Linked DNA regions of Collimonas fungivorans Ter331. The protein of the gene in region 1 binds, or shares a complex with, the protein of each later gene. Links are inferred from orthologs where the notes say so. Each region holds a gene or a part of one and is shown in the gene's direction. Other genes may lie near its edges. The genes, in order: dnaN, CFU_RS09400, dinB and CFU_RS14510.

The links.
Region 2: the proteins of dnaN (region 1) and CFU_RS09400 are in contact, whole or in part, in a cryo-EM structure (PDB 8GIZ), measured with the Escherichia coli proteins. The link is inferred for Collimonas fungivorans Ter331 from one-to-one orthologs.
Region 3: the proteins of dnaN (region 1) and dinB are in contact, whole or in part, in a solved structure (PDB 1OK7), measured with the Escherichia coli proteins. The link is inferred for Collimonas fungivorans Ter331 from one-to-one orthologs.
Region 4: the proteins of dnaN (region 1) and CFU_RS14510 are in contact, whole or in part, in a cryo-EM structure (PDB 8GIZ), measured with the Escherichia coli proteins. The link is inferred for Collimonas fungivorans Ter331 from one-to-one orthologs.

Annotation. Positions count from the first base shown.
Region 1 is NC_015856.1:35-4,619, forward strand. What follows is about bases 757-3,744. They hold dnaN (DNA polymerase III subunit beta), read left to right. Parts: upstream 757-1,691; coding sequence 1,692-2,798; downstream 2,799-3,744. Other genes in these bases: dnaA (chromosomal replication initiator protein DnaA), read left to right, coding at 757-1,397; gyrB (DNA topoisomerase (ATP-hydrolyzing) subunit B), read left to right, coding at 3,004-3,744. In the rest of the region: more of dnaA, read left to right, coding at 1-756; more of gyrB, read left to right, coding at 3,745-4,585. UniProt on the Escherichia coli protein: Confers DNA tethering and processivity to DNA polymerases and other proteins. Acts as a clamp, forming a ring around DNA (a reaction catalyzed by the clamp-loading complex) which diffuses in an ATP-independent manner freely and bidirectionally along dsDNA.
Region 2 is NC_015856.1:2,145,323-2,149,870, forward strand. The notes cover bases 463-3,413. They hold CFU_RS09400 (DNA polymerase III subunit delta'), read left to right. Parts: upstream 463-1,390; coding sequence 1,391-2,437; downstream 2,438-3,413. Other genes in these bases: mltG (endolytic transglycosylase MltG), read left to right, coding at 463-726; tmk (dTMP kinase), read left to right, coding at 768-1,394; CFU_RS09405 (PilZ domain-containing protein), read left to right, coding at 2,466-2,846; CFU_RS09410 (GNAT family N-acetyltransferase), read left to right, coding at 2,880-3,401. In the rest of the region: more of mltG, read left to right, coding at 1-462; rdgB (RdgB/HAM1 family non-canonical purine NTP pyrophosphatase), read left to right, coding at 3,482-4,066; radical SAM family heme chaperone HemW, read left to right, coding at 4,063-4,548. UniProt on the Escherichia coli protein: Part of the beta sliding clamp loading complex, which hydrolyzes ATP to load the beta clamp onto primed DNA to form the DNA replication pre-initiation complex.
Region 3 is NC_015856.1:2,710,490-2,714,884, forward strand. The notes cover bases 1-2,798. They hold dinB (DNA polymerase IV), read left to right. Parts: upstream 1-719; coding sequence 720-1,877; downstream 1,878-2,798. Other genes in these bases: CFU_RS11770 (lytic polysaccharide monooxygenase), read right to left, coding at 1-484; CFU_RS11780 (molybdopterin-dependent oxidoreductase), read right to left, coding at 1,894-2,508; CFU_RS11785 (hypothetical protein), read left to right, coding at 2,659-2,798. In the rest of the region: more of CFU_RS11785, read left to right, coding at 2,799-2,856; CFU_RS11790 (hypothetical protein), read right to left, coding at 3,086-4,012. UniProt on the Escherichia coli protein: Poorly processive, error-prone DNA polymerase involved in translesion repair and untargeted mutagenesis. Copies undamaged DNA at stalled replication forks, which arise in vivo from mismatched or misaligned primer ends.
Region 4 is NC_015856.1:3,340,267-3,344,851, reverse strand. The notes cover bases 1,098-4,085. They hold CFU_RS14510 (DNA polymerase III subunit gamma/tau), read left to right. Parts: upstream 1,098-1,529; coding sequence 1,530-3,641; downstream 3,642-4,085. Other genes in these bases: CFU_RS14505 (YbaB/EbfC family nucleoid-associated protein), read left to right, coding at 3,740-4,060; CFU_RS14515 (isovaleryl-CoA dehydrogenase), read right to left, coding at 1,098-1,295. In the rest of the region: more of CFU_RS14515, read right to left, coding at 1-1,097; recombination mediator RecR, read left to right, coding at 4,115-4,585. UniProt on the Escherichia coli protein: Part of the beta sliding clamp loading complex, which hydrolyzes ATP to load the beta clamp onto primed DNA to form the DNA replication pre-initiation complex.

The DNA of each region.
Region 1 (4,585 bases):
TGGAGCAGGAATTGACGCCTCAACAATTTAGCGCGTGGATAAAACCGCTGGCGCCACTCGATTACGAGGACGGACGATTGCGCATCGCTGCGCCGAATCGCTTTAAGCTGGATTGGGTAAAAACGCAGTTCGCCAGCCGCATCACGACCCTGGCGCACCAATATTGGGAGGCGCCGATCGAAGTGGTGTTCGTGCTCGATCCGCGCAAGTCGGCGCCGGCCCCTGCCAGCTCCAGCATGCCGGTTGCTATTAATAATAGTAACGAGCAGGCCGGCGCGCAGTCGTCGGCAGCCGGCGGCGGCAGTTATGGCAACAGCAACTTCGACCGCCTGCCGGAAGTGCAGACCGAGAACAGCACAGCCAGCGCCCGGCGCGACCAGTCGCGCATCAATACCGCCCTCAGTTTCGACAGTTTTGTTACCGGTAAAGCCAACCAGCTGGCGCGCGCGGCAGCGATCCAGGTCGCCAATAATCCCGGCGTTTCCTACAACCCGCTGTTCCTGTACGGTGGCGTCGGCCTCGGCAAGACCCACCTGATCCACGCCATCGGCAACCAGCTGCTGGCCGACAATCCTAACTCGAAGATCCGCTACATCCACGCAGAACAGTACGTTCGCGACGTAGTGACTGCTTACCAACGCAAGGGTTTCGACGACTTCAAGCGCTACTACCATTCGCTGGATTTGCTGCTGATCGACGATATCCAGTTCTTCGGCGGCAAGAGCCGTACCCAGGAAGAATTCTTCTACGCCTTCGAAGCGCTGATTGCTGCAAAGAAACAAATCATCATCACCAGTGACACCTACCCGAAAGAAATCACCGGCATGGATGACCGCCTGATTTCGCGTTTCGACTCCGGCCTGACGGTCGCCATCGAGCCGCCGGAACTGGAAATGCGGGTAGCGATCCTGCTCAAAAAAGCGGCATCGGAAGGCGTCACCTTCTCCGACGACGTCGCGTTTTTTGTTGCCAAACACTTACGTTCCAACGTCCGCGAGCTGGAAGGCGCACTGCGCAAGATTCTTGCTTACTCTCGTTTCCATGGCAAAGACATCAGCATCGATGTGGTCAAAGATGCATTGAAGGACCTGCTGTCGGTACAGAACCGCCAGATCTCCGTCGAGAACATCCAGAAGACCGTGGCTGACTTTTTCAACATCAAAGTTGCCGATATGTACTCGAAAAAGCGGCCGGCCAATATCGCCCGTCCGCGCCAGATTGCGATGTACCTTGCCAAGGAACTGACCCAGAAAAGCCTGCCGGAAATCGGCGAACTGTTCGGCGGCCGCGATCACACCACGGTATTGCACGCAGTCCGCAAGATCGCCGGCGACCGCACCAAGAATCCGGAATGCAACCACGAATTGCACGTGCTGGAGCAGACCCTGAAGGGCTGATATCGAGATGCCGGGCGATTGTGCACGTTGCCTGCGGCCCTGTGGATAAGTTTGTATAAGGCAAGTTGAAAACTGGGCGGTGACTGTGGTTTTTTTGCCGATTTGGTTAAATCGCAGAGCTTGCCGATTTGCCAACTTACAATCGCAAAAAATCGTCACAGCGGCGCAGATTTCCGGCCCGGAGGGGTCCGTAGAGGGTCGATTTAAGTTACATTTACAGACTGCTTACCAAGCATTCAAACCCGTACTTCAGCAAGCAGCAATATTTGATTTTTAAATAACAAGGATATAGCTATGCAATTGGTCAAAACCAACCGAGATACCCTTCTCCGGCCACTGCAGATCGTGAGCGGTATTGTCGAGCGTCGGCACACATTGCCGATTCTGGCCAATATCCTCATTCGCAAAGAAGGCGAAAAGGTCTCTTTCCTGTCGACCGACATCGAAGTGCAAATCACCACCAACGCCAAGGTCGGCAGTGGCAGCGAAGTAGCGGCCACCACCGTCGCCGCGCGCAAGCTGCTCGATATCCTGCGCGCCCTGCCAGACACCGGCGAAGTCTCGCTGACCCTGAGCAACAAGCGCATGACCGTGCAGTCCGGCAAATCGCGTTTCGCACTGCAAACCCTGGCCGCCGAAGAATTCCCGACAGTCGCCCAGGCAGACCATTACAACGCCACCGTCACCCTGCCGCAAAAGACGCTCAAGCATCTGTTCAACATGGTGCACTTCTCGATGGCGCAACAGGATATCCGTTACTACCTGAACGGCCTGCTGCTGGTCCTCGACGGCAAGAACGTCATCGCGGTTGCGACAGACGGCCACCGCCTGGCGTTTTGCCAGGTCGCCACCGAACAAGAGTTCGCGCGCCAGGAAGTCATCATCCCGCGCAAGACCATCATCGAACTGCAGCGCCTGCTGGAAGAAACCGACGAACCGGTCCAGCTCGAAATCGCCAACAACCAGGTCAAGCTGTCGTTCGCCGATATCGAACTGATCTCCAAGCTGGTCGAAGGCAAGTTCCCCGACTACACCCGCGTGGTGCCGAAGGGCTACAAGAACGATTTCACCATCAGCCGCGACCAGCTGCTGCGCTCCTTGCAACGCGCCGCCATCATGACCAGCGACAAGTTCAAGGGCGTGCGCTGGGTAGTCACCCCAGGCAGCCTGAAAATCAGCTCCACCAACGCTGACCAGGAAGAGGCGATTGAAGAACTCGAAATCGATTACGGCGGCGATAGCGTCGACATCGGCTTCAACGTCACCTACCTGCTCGACGTCCTCAACAACCTCAAGGGCGACAACGTCAACATCGCCCTCGGCGACGCCAATTCTTCAGCACTGATCACCGTGCCGGAAAACGCCGATTTCAAGTACGTAGTAATGCCAATGCGAATCTAGTCGATGTAGGGTGGGCACCCCGTGCCCACGCTGCAACGGCCTCCGGCACACCGCGTGGGCACAGGTGCCCACCCTACGGTTGCTGGTAAAAGCCGTAGGGTGGGCAAGCTTTTCTGCCCACGCGCGTGCCCCCCAGCATTGCTTGTAAAAGTAGCATCCAGTCCCAATATAAGTAGTTCCGAAGTAAGCTTTTCAGAAGGTAGCCATGTCATCAGCCCCAGACAACACCAATCAGCCGCAACCCAATGCATACGGAGCGTCCTCGATCCAAATTCTCGAAGGCCTGGAAGCGGTACGCAAACGCCCCGGGATGTACATCGGCGACACCTCTGACGGCACCGGCCTGCACCACCTGGTGTTCGAAGTGCTGGACAACTCCATCGACGAATCGCTGGCCGGCCACTGCACCGAAATCCACGTCACCATCCACGCCGACAACTCGATCTCGATCACCGACAACGGCCGCGGTGTGCCGACCGGCATCAAGTTCGACGACAAGCACGATCCAAAGCGCAGCGCAGCCGAAATCGTCATGACCGAGCTGCACGCCGGCGGCAAGTTCGACCAGAACTCGTACAAGGTATCCGGCGGCCTGCACGGTGTGGGCGTGTCTTGCGTTAACGGCCTGTCCAAGCTGCTCAAGCTGACCATCCGCCGCGACGGCAAAGTGCATTACATGGAATTCGTGCGCGGCGTCCCGCAAAACCGCGAAACCGAAACCATCGACGGCATGCTGGTATCGCCGATCAAGGTCATCGGCGACACCGACAAGCGCGGCACCGAAGTCCACTTCTGGGCCGACGAAGAAATCTTCACCCACGTCGAATTCCACTACGAAATCCTGGCCAAGCGCATCCGCGAACTGTCCTTCCTCAACAACGGCGTGCACATCAAGCTGACCGACCAGCGCACCGGCAAAGAAGAAAACTTCGCCTTCGAAGGCGGCACCCGCGGTTTCGTTGAATACATCAACAAAGCCAAGACCGTCCTGCACCCGACGATTTTCCAGGCCACCGGCGAAAAAGACGGCGTCAGCGTCGACGTCTCCATGCAATGGAACGACGCCTACAACGAACAAGTACTCTGCTTCACCAACAACATCCCGCAACGCGACGGCGGCACCCACCTCACCGGCCTGCGCGCGGCGATGACCCGCATCTTGAACAAGTACATCGAAGAACATGACTTCGCCAAGAAAGCCAAGGTAGAAACCAGCGGCGACGACATGCGTGAAGGCCTCACCTGCGTGCTGTCCGTGAAAGTGCCAGAGCCGAAATTCAGCTCGCAAACCAAAGACAAGCTGGTCTCCAGCGAAGTGCGCCTGCCGGTAGAAGAAATCGTCGCAAAAACGCTGAACGACTACCTGCAAGAACGCCCGAACGACGCCAAGATCATCTGCGGCAAGATCGTCGAAGCCGCCCGCGCCCGCGACGCCGCCCGCAAGGCGCGCGAACTGACGCGCCGCAAAGGCGTGATGGACGGCCTCGGCCTGTCATCGAAACTGGCCGACTGCCAGGAAAAAGACCCAGCCCTGTGCGAACTCTACATCGTCGAGGGTGACTCCGCGGGCGGTTCCGCCAAGCAGGGCCGCGACCGTAAATTCCAGGCGATTCTGCCGTTGCGCGGTAAAGTGCTCAACGTCGAAAAAGCCCGTTTTGAAAAGATGCTGTCGTCCGAACAGATCACCACCCTGATCGCCACCCTCGGCACCAGCATCGGCGCCGACGAATTCAACGCCGACAAGCTGCGCTACCACCGCATCATCATCATGACCGATGCGGACGTCG
Region 2 (4,548 bases), 2.1 Mb from region 1 along the record:
CCGGGCGCCACGCCGCTGCGTTTGCTGACGCAACTGGTGCGCGGCGAGTTTGCGCAGGAATCGCTGACCGTGATCGAAGGCTGGACTTTCCGCCAGATGCGGCAGGCGGTGGCGGCGCAGCCGGCGCTGAAACACGATACCGCGGCGCTGTCGGACGCCGAACTGCTGGCAAAAATCACGCCCGACTACGCCATGCCGGAAGGCCTGTTCTTTCCCGATACCTATTTGTTCGCCAAGGGGTCGAGCGACCTGCAGGTGTACAAGCAGGCGCATAGCCTGCTGATCAAGCGCCTGACTCAGGGCTGGGAGGGGCGCGATACCTCGTTGCCGTACAAGACGCCGTATGAAGCCCTGATCATGGCCTCGATCGTGGAAAAAGAGACCGGCAAGCGCGCCGACCGCAGCACGATTGCCGGCGTGTTCATCAACCGCCTCAAGATCGGCATGCTGCTGCAAACCGACCCAACCGTGATCTACGGCATGGGCGATCAATACCAAGGCGCCATCCGCAAGCGCGACCTGACCACCGATACGCCTTACAACACCTATACCCGCGCCGGCCTGCCGCCGACGCCGATCGCCTTGCCGGGCGCGGAATCGATCAGCGCCGCCATGCATCCGGCGCAGACCGACGCCCTGTATTTTGTCGCGCGGGGCGACGGCAGCAGCCATTTCTCGAATAACCTGGGCGAACATAACCAGGCGGTGAATCAATATCAGCGATAATTGGCATATTCGGGACATTCGGCAACCCAACAGATAAGGCAATGGCAAAATTCATCACATTTGAAGGCATAGACGGCGCCGGCAAGTCGACTCACATCGCTTTTGTCGCCGACTTGCTGCGCGCGCAGGGCCTACAGGTCATCACCACCCGCGAGCCGGGCGGCACCACGCTGGGCGAAGCGCTGCGCGAAGTATTGCTGCACCAGAAAATGCACCTGGAAACCGAGGCGATGCTGATGTTCGCCGCCCGCCGCGAACACCTGGCGCAGGTGATAGAACCGGCGCTGGCGCGCGGCGACTGGGTCATCTCGGACCGCTTCACCGACGCCACCTTCGCCTACCAGGGCGGCGGCCGGCAACTGCCGCTGGCCAAGCTGGAAGCGCTGGAGCAATGGGTGCACCCGCATTTGCAGCCGGACCTGACCCTGTTGTTCGACGTGCCGCTGGAAGTGGCGCGCACGCGCCTGGATGCGACCCGCACACTGGACAAGTTCGAACAGGAAAAAGCGGATTTCTTCGCCGCCACGCGCGCCGAATACCTGCGCCGCGCAGCGCAGTTTCCCGAGCGTTTCCGCGTCATCGATGCGACCCGGACGATTGCCGAAGTCCAGCAAGAGCTGAAGCAAATCATTTCAAGCCTGCCAAGCCAGCCCGGCGGCAAGCAATGAGCAACTCCTTGTTCCCGTGGCAGGACGGTGTCTGGCAGCAGCTGCAGCAGATGCGCGCGCGCCTGCCGCACGCGATCCTGTTCCATGGCGCCGAAGGCATAGGCAAGACCGTGTTCGCCGAGCAGTTCGCGCAATCGCTGTTGTGCGAGCAGCCGCAGGCGGACGGCCATGCCTGCGGCGTCTGCGGCTCTTGCGGCTGGTTCATGCAATACAATCACCCGGATTACCGGCGTGTGCGGCCGGAAATCCTGGACGGCGAAGATGCGGCCGAGGGCGACGGCGCGGAGGATGGCGACAAGGGGAGTACAAAGTCAGCAGCCAAGTCGGCCAAGGCGCCGTCCAAGGAAATCAAGATCGACCAGATCCGCGTCTTGTCAGGTTTCATGAATATCTCCACCCACAGGCAAGGACAGCGGGTGGTCTTGCTGTATCCGGCCGAAGCGCTGAATACCGCTGCCGCCAACGCCTTGCTGAAGACATTGGAAGAACCGCCGCCGAACACGGTGTTCCTGCTCAGTTCAAACAGCCTGGACCGGCTGTTGCCGACCATCTTGTCGCGCTGTCGCAAATTCGCCATGCCGCTGCCGTCGCACCAGCAGGCCATGGCCTGGCTGCGCCAGCAAGAGGTCAAGGATGCCGACGTCTGGCTGGCCGAACAGGGCGGGGCGCCGCTGACTGCCTATGCGCAGTCGCAAAGCGAAGGGCGCGAACTGATCGACGAGTTTTTGCAGCATCTGACCAAGCCCGGCATAGACGGCGCCCTGAAATGCGCCGAACATTTGCAGAAAACCCCGGTCGCCGAGCTGGTGGGGTGGCAGCAGCGCTGGCTGTACGATCTGTTTTCCTTTAAATTAAGCGGCACAATCCGGTATTATCCTCGTTATGAAAAAGCGCTGGCAGGATTGGCCGCCAAAGTTGAAACCGGCGCCTTGCTGCGAGCCCTGAAAAGCAGCAACGAGCGCCGTGCAGTCGCAGAACACCCCTTGTCGGCGCGCCTCTTCATCGAAGAGATGCTGCTCGATTACGCTGCAATGTTTGCTTGAATTTTGAGCTTGATTTTTGAGGATGAAGATGGCTGAAAACACCACAATCCCGGCTGAACCGGTCAAACTGTCCCGGCCTTCGGTCCTGTCGCTGGTGATCAAGGAAAAATCGGCCCTGTACGCCGCGTACATGCCGTTCCTGACCAATGGCGGCATCTTTGTGCCGACCAACAAGAGCTATCACCTGGGCGATGAAATCTACCTGATCCTGAGCCTGATGGACGACGGCACCAAGTACCCGATCGCCGCCAAGGTGGCCTGGATCACGCCCAAGAACGCCAACAACAACAAGGCGCAGGGGGTCGGCGTGCATTTCCCGGACGACGACAGCGGCCAGCGTCTGCGCAAGCGGATCGAAGAAGTGCTCGGCTCGGCCTTGGGCTCGGCGCGCCCCACCCATACTTATTAAGTTATCAAGGCTGGCAACACCAGCAGCATCTCGATGAATCAGACGAACTACAGTTTCAGGATCGCCGGCCAGCAGGATTTGCCGGCCATCGTCGCTATCTATAACAGCACCGTCGCTTCGCGCGAGGTGACCGCCGATACCGAGCCGGTCACGGTGGCGTCGCGCCAAGGCTGGTTCGACCACCACAACGCCGAACGCCGGCCGCTGTGGGTGGTGGAGCAGCAGGGCGCAGACGGCCAGCCGGCCATCCTGGGCTGGTTGTCGTATTCCGACTTTTATGGCCGCCCGGCCTATGCCGGCACCGCCGAGCTGTCGATCTACATCCACGAACACGCGCGCGGCAAGGGCATGGGCCGTTACCTGCTGGGGGTGGCGATCGAGCGCGCCCCGAGTTTCGGCGTACATACCTTGCTGGGTTTCGTATTCGGCCATAACCAGCCGAGCCTGAAGCTGTTCGACGCCTTCGGTTTCGAGCGCTGGGCCAATATGCCGCGCGTCGCCACGCTGGACGGCATCGAGCGCGACCTGGTGATCCTGGGCAAGCGCGTAGCTTAATTCGTTTTAGTCGCTGGTCCGACGTCAATTTCTACCGGTGCTAAAGTACCGGCTTTCTCCTATCTTGTTTCGAGTTGCTCATGTCACGCACCCTGGTCCTGGCCTCCAATAACGCCGGCAAGTTAAAAGAATTCAGCTCTTTGCTGGCGCAGATCGACTTTGAGGTCCGCCCGCAAGGCGAATTCGATGTTCCGGAAGCGGAAGAGCCGTACCTGACGTTTGTCGAAAACGCCCTTGCCAAGGCGCGCCACGCTGCGCGCCTGACCGGCTTGCCGGCGCTGGCCGACGATTCCGGCGTCTGCGTCAACGCCCTGGGCGGCGCGCCCGGCGTATTGTCGGCGCGTTACGCCGGCGAGCCGAAATCCGATGCAGAAAACAACCGCAAGCTGGTCGCCGAGCTGGCGCCGCACGCCGACAAATCGGCCTATTATTATTGTGTGCTGGTATTCGTGCGCCATGCCGACGATCCGCAGCCGGTGATCGCCGACGGCCGCTGGAACGGCGTCATCATCGATGAGCCGCGCGGCGCCGGCGGTTTCGGCTACGACCCGTATTTCCTGCTGCCGGAGCAGGGCAAGACCGCGGCTGAATTCAGCGCAGCCGAAAAGAACGCCATTTCGCACCGCGGCCAGGCGCTGCGTGCCCTGGTTGAAAAGCTGCGATGATCCCGATCAAACCGATAGGCATGCCGGGGCAAGCTAAAAGTCAGGCCGCCGACAAACCTTCCGCCGCCGCCCAGGCCGCGCTGGCGTATCTGCAGCCGGGCGCGCTCAGCCTGAGCGCCTTGCCGCCGCTGTCGCTGTATATCCATTTCCCGTGGTGCGTGAAGAAATGCCCGTATTGCGATTTCAATTCGCATGAAGCCAAGGGCGGTTTTCCGGAAGAAGAATACCTGGCGGCTTTGCGGCTCGACCTGGAAGCGTCGCTGCCGCTGATCTGGGGCCGCAAGATCTACACGATCTTTATCGGCGGCGGCACGCCCAGCCTGATGTCGGCGGCCGGACTGGACCGCCTGATGTCGGATGTGCGTTCCCTGCTGCCGCTGGACGGCGCCGCGGAAATCACGATGGAAGCCAATCCCGGCACCTTCGAGGTGGAGAAATTCAAGTCCTACCGCAACAGCGGCATCAACCGCCTGTCGATCGGC
Region 3 (4,395 bases), 2.7 Mb from region 1 along the record:
CGCTGTAGCTAGCCTTGCTCAAATAGATCTTGAAGAAGCCGGGCAGATGCGGCTGGGTGCCGATCAGGCGCACCGTCATCTTGCCGTCGTGCAGGCGCACCGGGGTTTTATACCAGTTAGGCGTGGCAAGATCCAGGCTGTGCTTCTTGGGATCCGCCGCCGAGCATAGGTGGCCGTCCGGAATCGCTGCCCTGACTTTTGCATCATCGTTGTAATCCGGCGGCGCTATCTGCTTCGCGACCTCATGCCACTGGTCGATGGGATATGCACGGTCCGCTGCAGTAGCAAACACCAGCGCCGAATCGCGGCAGCCGAGATCTGAAATGCCCGAGCCGTCTATCGGCCCCCATACGCCATCCACCAGTTTGCATTTCACTTGGCGCGCAACGGGTATGTCCACCGCGCCGTGTCCCCAGCTGAATCCTGGCGCCAGCAGCACAAGCGCCAGCCCCCATTGAATAATCTGCCGTATGCAATATTTCATGTTTGACTCCTCCGATTGACGTCCGACGAACTGCGGGACAAGGCTGGCGCAAGCAATTAGTTGCAACGTAGCATCATTGTCGGCGTAGCAATACTGTCAAATGCTGCAGGAGGACATCAGATACGAACGATGTAAAACAATGAAAAACGATCAAAAAAACGGGATTTGCATTACTGTATTTATATACAGTAATGGTATGCTGTCGCCGTATCGGATCTCTACACATATTGATTTCATGCCTTCGCCCATTCGTCGTATCGCACACCTGGATATGGACGCTTTCTACGCGTCGGTGGAGCTGCTGCGCTACCCCGAGCTGCGCGGCCAGGCGGTGGTGATCGGCGGCGGCTCCAGGCACAAGCCCGAGCCTGGGGAAGACGGCAAGCTCCAGTATCACAAGCTGCGCGATTATGTCGGCCGCGGCGTCGTCACCACCTCCACTTACGAAGCGCGCGCCTTCGGCGTGTTTTCTGCGATGGGCATGATGAAGGCAGCCAAGCTGGCGCCGGATGCGATCCTGCTGCCGACCGATTTCGAGTCTTACCGGCATTATTCGCGGCTGTTCAAGGCAGCGGTGGCCGAAATCGCGCCGCTGATAGAAGACCGCGGCATCGACGAAATCTATATGGACTTGAGCCAGCATCCGGACGACATCCGCGTGGTGGCGCAACGCATCAAGGACGCCGTGCGCGAAGCTACCGGGTTGTCGTGTTCGATCGGCATCGCGCCCAACAAGCTGCTGGCCAAGATCAGCTCGGAGCTGGAGAAGCCGAACGGCCTGACCGTGATCACCGAAGCTGATATCCCATCACGCATCTGGCCGCTGGCGGCAAGAAAAGTCAATGGCATCGGCCCCAAGGCAGCCGAAAAACTGACCGCGCTCGGCGTCAACACCATCGGCGAACTGGCCGCCACGGATCCGGCCGTGCTCCAGGAAAATTTCGGCCGGACGTATAGCGAATGGCTGATGCGCGCATCCCACGGCCTGGACGACCGCCCGGTGGTCACCAGCTCGGAAACCAAATCGATCAGCCGCGAAACGACTTTCGAGCGGGACCTGCACGCCAAGCTCGACCGCGACACGCTGACGCCCATATTCACGGACCTGTGCGTGCGGTTGGCCGGCGACCTGCAAAGGAAAGGTTACCTTGCCCGTACGATAGGGATCAAATTGCGTTTCGCGGATTTCCAGATCGTTACCCGCGACCTGACATTGCCCGATGCAACGGACGACGCCACGGCAATCCGGCATGCCGCAGGAGAATGCCTGCGCCGCGTCACCTTGGACAGGCGCTTGCGCTTGCTGGGCGTGCGAGCCAGTGCACTGACAAGAAAAGAAGAAGCCGAAAGCGAGCCGGCCGTAATGCAGGGTGAATTGTTTAGCGACGAATGAAGCGACGCCGCTTGCCTCACTTGCCCGCCACCACCTCGATGCAATACAAGCCCCATGGACAAAGTGCAAAGCGCTGGTTCAGCGGCTTTTGCGCCTGCTCGGCGATGCTGTCGGCGTCATAGATTGCGAAGATGGGACCAAAACCGCCGATCGCCATCGGCTTGCCGTCGATATGCGTCGCCAGGATGTAGCCGTATTGCCGCAACTGGACAAAACTCAGCTGCGGCATGTAGCCGTCAACCGAATGAAACACGATCTGCGTCCCCGGCGCCTTGCTGGCACCCAGTGCATCCAGCACATCGGCCAGGCGCGGACCACGCAACTGGTGCGGTTTGCTGTCGTATTCGAGGGTCGGATTGATGGTGACGGCAGGCAGCTTGGCCAGCGCGGCCAGGTCGAAGGCAAACGCGCGGGTGAACTGCACGTTCTGCTTGTGCATCATCTGGTCGACCACCGGATCGACCGGGCCGCGGTTGTTGCGCTCGATTGCACCGGCAATTGTTAGCACCGCCGGCGCGGTCGTTTGTCCGGCGCTTTTGTCGGCGGCTGCCGCACAAGCCGGCACGGCGGATATTCCCAGGGCGCCGGCCAGCGAACCGGCGGCAGTCGACAGGAACTGGCGTTTTTTCATTCGAGGCTCCGCTAGAAAGAGGTTCGCTGGATGTTACACGAAGTTACGTGGGAATAGCGTAGCCGTTGTCAACCGAATATCTTCCGCAGCGTTTATAAGACATCCCGCTGCAAAAGGGATTGTGAAACCCAATCACCGGAAGGAATAAATATGAAAAAGCTATTTGGCATCGCCGCTCTCCTCCTCGCGCTGACACCATTCGCGCAAGCCCAGAACTCGGGCGACCCGTTGGCCGGCCATCCTGATGCACGCAATGACCGCAAGGTTGAAACTTACAAGCAGGAACCTGTGAAGCATCACGGCAAAGTCGTGAAGAAACACCATCGCAAGGCTGAGCAAAAAAAATAATTTTTAGTAAAACACCGGCTCGCGCTGATGCATTCTTTCATAGGCGGGCCGGTATTTCAGCAAACTATCGTGCAGCAGCCCGGTAGGCCGAACCAAACAACGCAGCCCCCAGATTCAAAAACAACAGGACAGTCGTTGCCTGTCCTCCGAATACGCCTTTGTCATCCGCATGCTATTCAAGACGGTATCTGACCCCGATCCTATGACTCCCATCCTCTGACGGCATGCGCTACAGGCGCTGACGGACTGCAGCAACATAACGGTGCATTGCACCGGCCAAAATCTCTTTCTGTGGAGTCAAGCCAAGCAGCGCGAGAGGGCCGGCCTTCTCGAGCATGCGCCGCCGCGGGGCATCGGCCAGCAGCGCATGCACTCGCTCGACGAGTTCGTTGTACGAGCAGCCATCGACGGCGTCGCGCAGCACAAGCGGTATCTCGGAATGCGGGTAAAGCTCTGACACGACTGCCTTGCGGTTGCGCAACAGGATGGACAAGCGCGGCAATTCTGCAGTGCTTGTGTGATCGGCCTTGCGCATATTTAAGGCGACCTTTGCACGCGGTAGCAAGGCATCGCGCTGCGCCGGCGTCCAGGCCGTTCCTATCGGATAGGCAACCCGAAGCCCGTGCGACTCTAGCTCGCGCAAAATGGAGAGCCGACGGGGCATGGTTTCCCCGAAGAAGATGACATCGATGTCCTGCTGATCGTCGCTCAGTACTTGGTCTTCGGGTACGATGGGCGTCGCCTTTGGCTCAAAAGTCAGGGGTACGTAGTCAGACCTGAGTATCCCCAGAGCTTGGTGATGCTTCAAATTATCAAGGCTGTACTCCCAGACCCATGCGCACTGGAGCAAGTGGCGATAGCCTGGCATTTCTGCCAATAATTCGGGCAGGCCAGGCTCAAAGTTGACAACGATGGTGTTGAGTGGCAGCACCGCATCGGAAGGCAAGCCAAGACCCATCGCGAAAAAGAAAAGGTTGATGTCGGCGTTGCCTACGCTGGGCGTGACTTCAATGCTGGTTGAGTATCCCAGTTGTTCGCACGCGATGCGAAAGCTCTCCATAACCTCCGTCACGTTCTCGTTTCCAAGAGTACAGAAGCGCAGATGCGGCCGGAACGGAAAGTCTTCCGGCCAGTCTACCGGGCCTGTCGTGCTCACAACCTCTCCTTCGCCGAGGCATTGTTGCCAGGAATAACTGCTGCTGAGTTGAATCGCAGTCTTTCCTCCATTCGATAGGGTTGCTGGGCGGGTAAACCTAACGGCGACTTCCACTCGTTTGTATTTAAACCCATGACTTATCCCTATATTTTTATGGGGGAAACATATCAGATTTCCAATATAGCGTCGATGAATTCCTTTCTATTTAATAATTCTTCAACCATTGCATTCAAGAATGAGTCAAATTGTGTGTGCCGCTGTTCACTCTGCTGAAGCTGGATGGATAATTGCGGGAAAAAATGCTGCCGAGGCCGAGTTTTGCGCACAAAAAAAAATGGGGAAAGTCTGATCACGAAAAGTCGAGGCCAGCGCTGCAATGAGAT
Region 4 (4,585 bases), 3.3 Mb from region 1 along the record:
TTGCCCGAACCTTCCCAGATCGAATTGACCGGCGCTTCGCGGTAAAAGCGCGCCATCGGGCCGGTTTCGACGTAACCGTTGCCGCCCCAGATTTCCATGCATTCGCCGCTGAATTCCAGCGCCCGCTTGCAGACCCAGAACTTGGCGGCGGGCGTGACTATACGGCGCCAGGCGCGCTGCAGCGGATCGTCCGGATGTTCGAAAGCGCTGGCCAGCTGCAGCATCAGCAGCGTCGCCGCTTCGCTTTCCAAGGCGAGGTCGGACAAGACGTTTTGCATCAGCGGCTGTTCTGCCAGATGGCGGCCGAAAGCGCTGCGGTGGCGCGCATGATGCAGCGCCTGCACCAGCGCCTGGCGTATCAGGCCGGCGGAACCGATGACGCAATCGAGGCGGGTGTGGTTGGCCATTTCGATGATGGTCGGGATGCCGCGGCCTTCGTCGCCGACCATGATGCCGAAGGCTTCCCGGAATTCCACTTCGCTGCTGGAATTGGAGCGGTTGCCCAGCTTGTCTTTCAAGCGCTGTATCTGCACCTGGTTCTTGCTGCCGTCGGGCCGCCAGCGCGGCACGAAAAAGCAGCTCAGGCCCATCTCGGTACGCGCCAGCACCATGTGGGCGTCGCACATCGGCGCCGAAAAAAACCATTTGTGGCCGGTCAGCAGGTAACCCGCGCCGCGTCCGCCGCCGCCCTCCAGCGGGACGGCCGTGGTGGTATTGCTGCGGACGTCTGAGCCGCCTTGTTTTTCCGTCATGCCCATGCCGAGCAGGATCGAGTTCTTGTGCTCCAGCGCCAGGTCGCGGCTGTCATGCTCACATGACAACAATTTTGCCTGCAAGGCGGCAAACAAGGCCGGTTCCTGCTGCAGCACCGGGATCGAGGCGAAAGTCATGGTGGTGGGACAGAGCGATCCGGCTTCCAGCTGGGCGTGCAGGAAATACCCGGCGGCGCGCGCCACGTGGCTGCCGCTTTGCGGCTTGATCCAGGGTAGGGCGTGCAGGCCTTGGCGGCGCAGCATGCCTAGCAGCGCATGCCAGGCCGGATGGAATTCGACGGCGTCGATGCGGTTGCCGAGGCGGTCGAAAGTGTTCAGTTCGGGCTGGTGGCGGTTGGCCAGTTCGGCCAGCTGCCAGCTTTCCTTGCTGCCGAGTTCGGCGCCGTAGCGCGCCAGCTGCTCGGCGCGCCATTGTCCGTGCAGGCGCTGCACGCCTGCCTGCAGGATGGTGTCGTCCAGGTACAGGTTGTTGCCATACAGTTCAGGCACCTGGTTGGTGACTTCGTGGGTCTGCCCTTGCATGAGTGATCTCCTGATTTTATGGGGCCGTATTGCTTGACTTTACACCCGACTTTACCCCTTGCCTCGGATCTCTGGAAGGTGTTGTCAGGCAATTATCTAGAGCGCCGCTTCAGTCGGCAGTTCCCCAATGAAAGGCCGGCAAGTTTAAAAACTGTGCTGGCTTCGTCTGTCAGGTAAAATGCTGTCTGTATTTCACAATTTGCTTTCACAACTTGCTGCCCCTATCCGCTGCCTATGTCCTACCAAGTTCTCGCCCGTAAATATCGCCCCAGAAGCTTCGATACGCTGGTCGGCCAGGAACACGTCGTAAGGGCTTTGACGCACGCCTTGGAGCAACAGCGCCTGCACCACGCCTATTTATTTACCGGCACGCGCGGCGTCGGCAAGACCACCTTGTCGCGGATCCTGGCGAAATCGCTCAATTGCATCGGCGCCGACGGCACCGGCGGCATCACGGCGACGCCGTGCGGCGTGTGCGAAGCGTGCGTGGCGATCGACGCCGGGCGCTTTGTCGACTATATCGAGATGGACGCGGCCTCGAACCGCGGCGTCGACGAAATGGCGCAGTTGCTGGAGCAGGCTGTGTATGCGCCGTCCAATGCGCGCTTCAAGGTCTATATGATCGACGAAGTGCACATGCTCACCAACCACGCTTTCAACTCGATGCTGAAGACGCTGGAAGAGCCGCCTGAACATGTCAAGTTCATCCTGGCCACCACCGACCCGCAAAAAATCCCGGTGACGGTGCTGTCGCGCTGCCTGCAGTTCAACCTGAAGCAGATGCCGCCCGGCCATATCATCAGCCACCTGGACAATATCCTGGGCCAGGAGCAGATCGAATTCGAAACCCCGGCCCTGCGTTTGCTGGCGCAAGGCGCCCACGGTTCGATGCGCGATGCGCTGTCGCTGACCGACCAGGCGATCGCCTATGCCGCCGGCAAGGTGACGCTGGAAGCGGTGCAGGGCATGCTCGGCGCGCTTGACCAGTCTTACCTGATCCGCGTGCTGGATGCGCTGGCGGCGAAAGACGGCCCCGGCTTGCTGGCGGTGGCCGACGACATGGCCAGCCGCAGCTTGTCGTACAGCGCGGCGCTGCAAGACCTGGGCACGTTGCTGCATCGGATAGCGCTGGCGCAAAGCGTGCCGGCAGCCCTGGCCGACGATCTGCCGGAACGCGAAGAAGTGATCCGGCTGTCGGGCTTGTTCGACGCCGAAGAAATACAACTGTTTTACCAGATCGCCGTACACGGCCGCAATGAACTCGGCCTGGCGCCGGACGAATATGCCGGTTTTTCGATGACCCTGCTGCGCATGCTGGCGTTCCGTCCGCAAGCTGACGGCAGCATTGCGGCGCCGCCGCCGGTCAGCCGTCCGCGGCCGCAGGCAAGCACTGCGCCAGCCGCAGCCGCGCCTGCTGCATCGAGACCGCCAGCCCAGGCGGCGCCAACCGCCGCCCGCCTGAGCAGCGCACCGCCGACGCTCAGCACCAGCGCGCCAGTTGTACCTCTTGCGCCCCCCGCCGGCAACGGCGGCATGAGCCCGGCCCGGGCTGCGCTGGAAGCTGCGCGCGCAGCGTCTTCCCGCAAGGGCGGCGCACCGGCGCGGCCGCAGCCAAGCCAGGCGCCGGCAGCGCCGGTCAGCCAGCCAGCCGCGGCGGTGGCGGACGCCAAACCGGCGGCGCCGGCGTATGTGCAGCAAGTACCGCAGAATTCCTCTGTGCCGCCTTGGGAAGAAGAGATCCCGCTGCCCATGGATTTGCCGGACACCGAATTTTCCAGTTCGGCGGCTGAAAAAAAAACTGAGTCATATTCACCGCCAGCCCCTCCGTCGCGCTCAGTTGCCGCCAACGGCGCAGTGAGTAATGGCCGCCAGCCTGTGCGCGCTGAACCGGTGGTGCAGCAGCCGGCAGCTGCGCCGGAGCCGCTACCGCCGCTGGTGCTGCAGCCCGATCCAAACCTGAACTGGGACGGCAACTGGCCCTTGCTGGCTTCCACCCTGGCGGTGCGCGGTGTGGCGCATCAGCTGGCGCAGCAGAGCGAGCTGGTCAAGTCCGACAGCAGCGGCCCGGCAGCCCAGTTCCATCTGCGGATTCCGTTCGACACCTTGCGCTCGGCCGGCAGTGTCGATAAGTTGGAGGTTGCGCTGAGCGAGCATTTCGGCCGCCCGGTCAAGGTGGAAACCGAACTCGGTACGGTGCGCCATACCGCCAACGCGCAGATGCTGGCGGCGCAGGCAGAGCGCCAGCGCCTGGCGGAACTGACCGCGCACAGCGATCCCTTCATCCAGAGCATGATGCGTGAATTCGGCGCCTCGATCGTGCCGGGATCGATCAAGCCCTTGGGCTGAAGCAGCAGGAAACAATACGGGCCGGCGTGAGCTTGGCCGCCGTTTGCGCCGTTTGATGCAATACCAGTTAAATTATCTGTTTTTATAGGAGAAGCACCATGATGAAGGGCCAACTGGCAGGGCTGATGAAACAAGCCCAGGCAATGCAGGACAACATGAAGAAGATGCAAGACCAACTGGCTTTGATCGAAGTCGAAGGCGAGTCGGGCGCGGGCCTGGTGAAAGTCGTGATGACTTGCAAGAACGCGGTCAAGCGCGTGGCGATCGACGCTTCGCTGCTGGCTGACGACAAGGACATGCTGGAAGACCTGGTGGCTGCTGCTTTCAACGATGCAGTGCGCAAGGCTGAAGCGCTGTCGGCTGAAAAGATGTCGGGCCTGACCGCTGGCATGCCTGCCGGCTTCAAGCTGCCATTCTGATCAACCGTATTTATATGCGTTGCGCGACGCGCGTAACCTGACGCAGGGCTAGCCGTGAAAATTCCTTCCAGTCTTACCTTGCTCACCGAAGCCTTGCGTCATCTGCCCGGCGTCGGTCCCAAGTCGGCTCAGCGCATGGCTTACCACTTGCTGCAGCACGACCGCGACGGCGCCGCCTTGCTGGGGCGGGCGCTGACGCAGGCTGTCGACCAGATCCGCCACTGCGCGATGTGCAATACCTTCACCGAGAACGAGGTATGCGAAACCTGCCTCGATCCGGAGCGCGATCCGAGTTTGCTATGCGTGGTGGAGACGCCGACCGACCAGCTGATGATCGAACAGACCCTGACTTTCAAGGGTTTGTATTTTGTGCTGATGGGACGCTTGTCGCCGCTGGATGGGATCGGTCCCAAGGACATCCAGCTGGAGAAGCTGATCGGCCGCGCCACCGACGGCGTCGTCAAGGAAGTGGTGCTGGCCACCAATTTCACCAACGAAGGCGAAGCCACCGCCCATTACATCAGC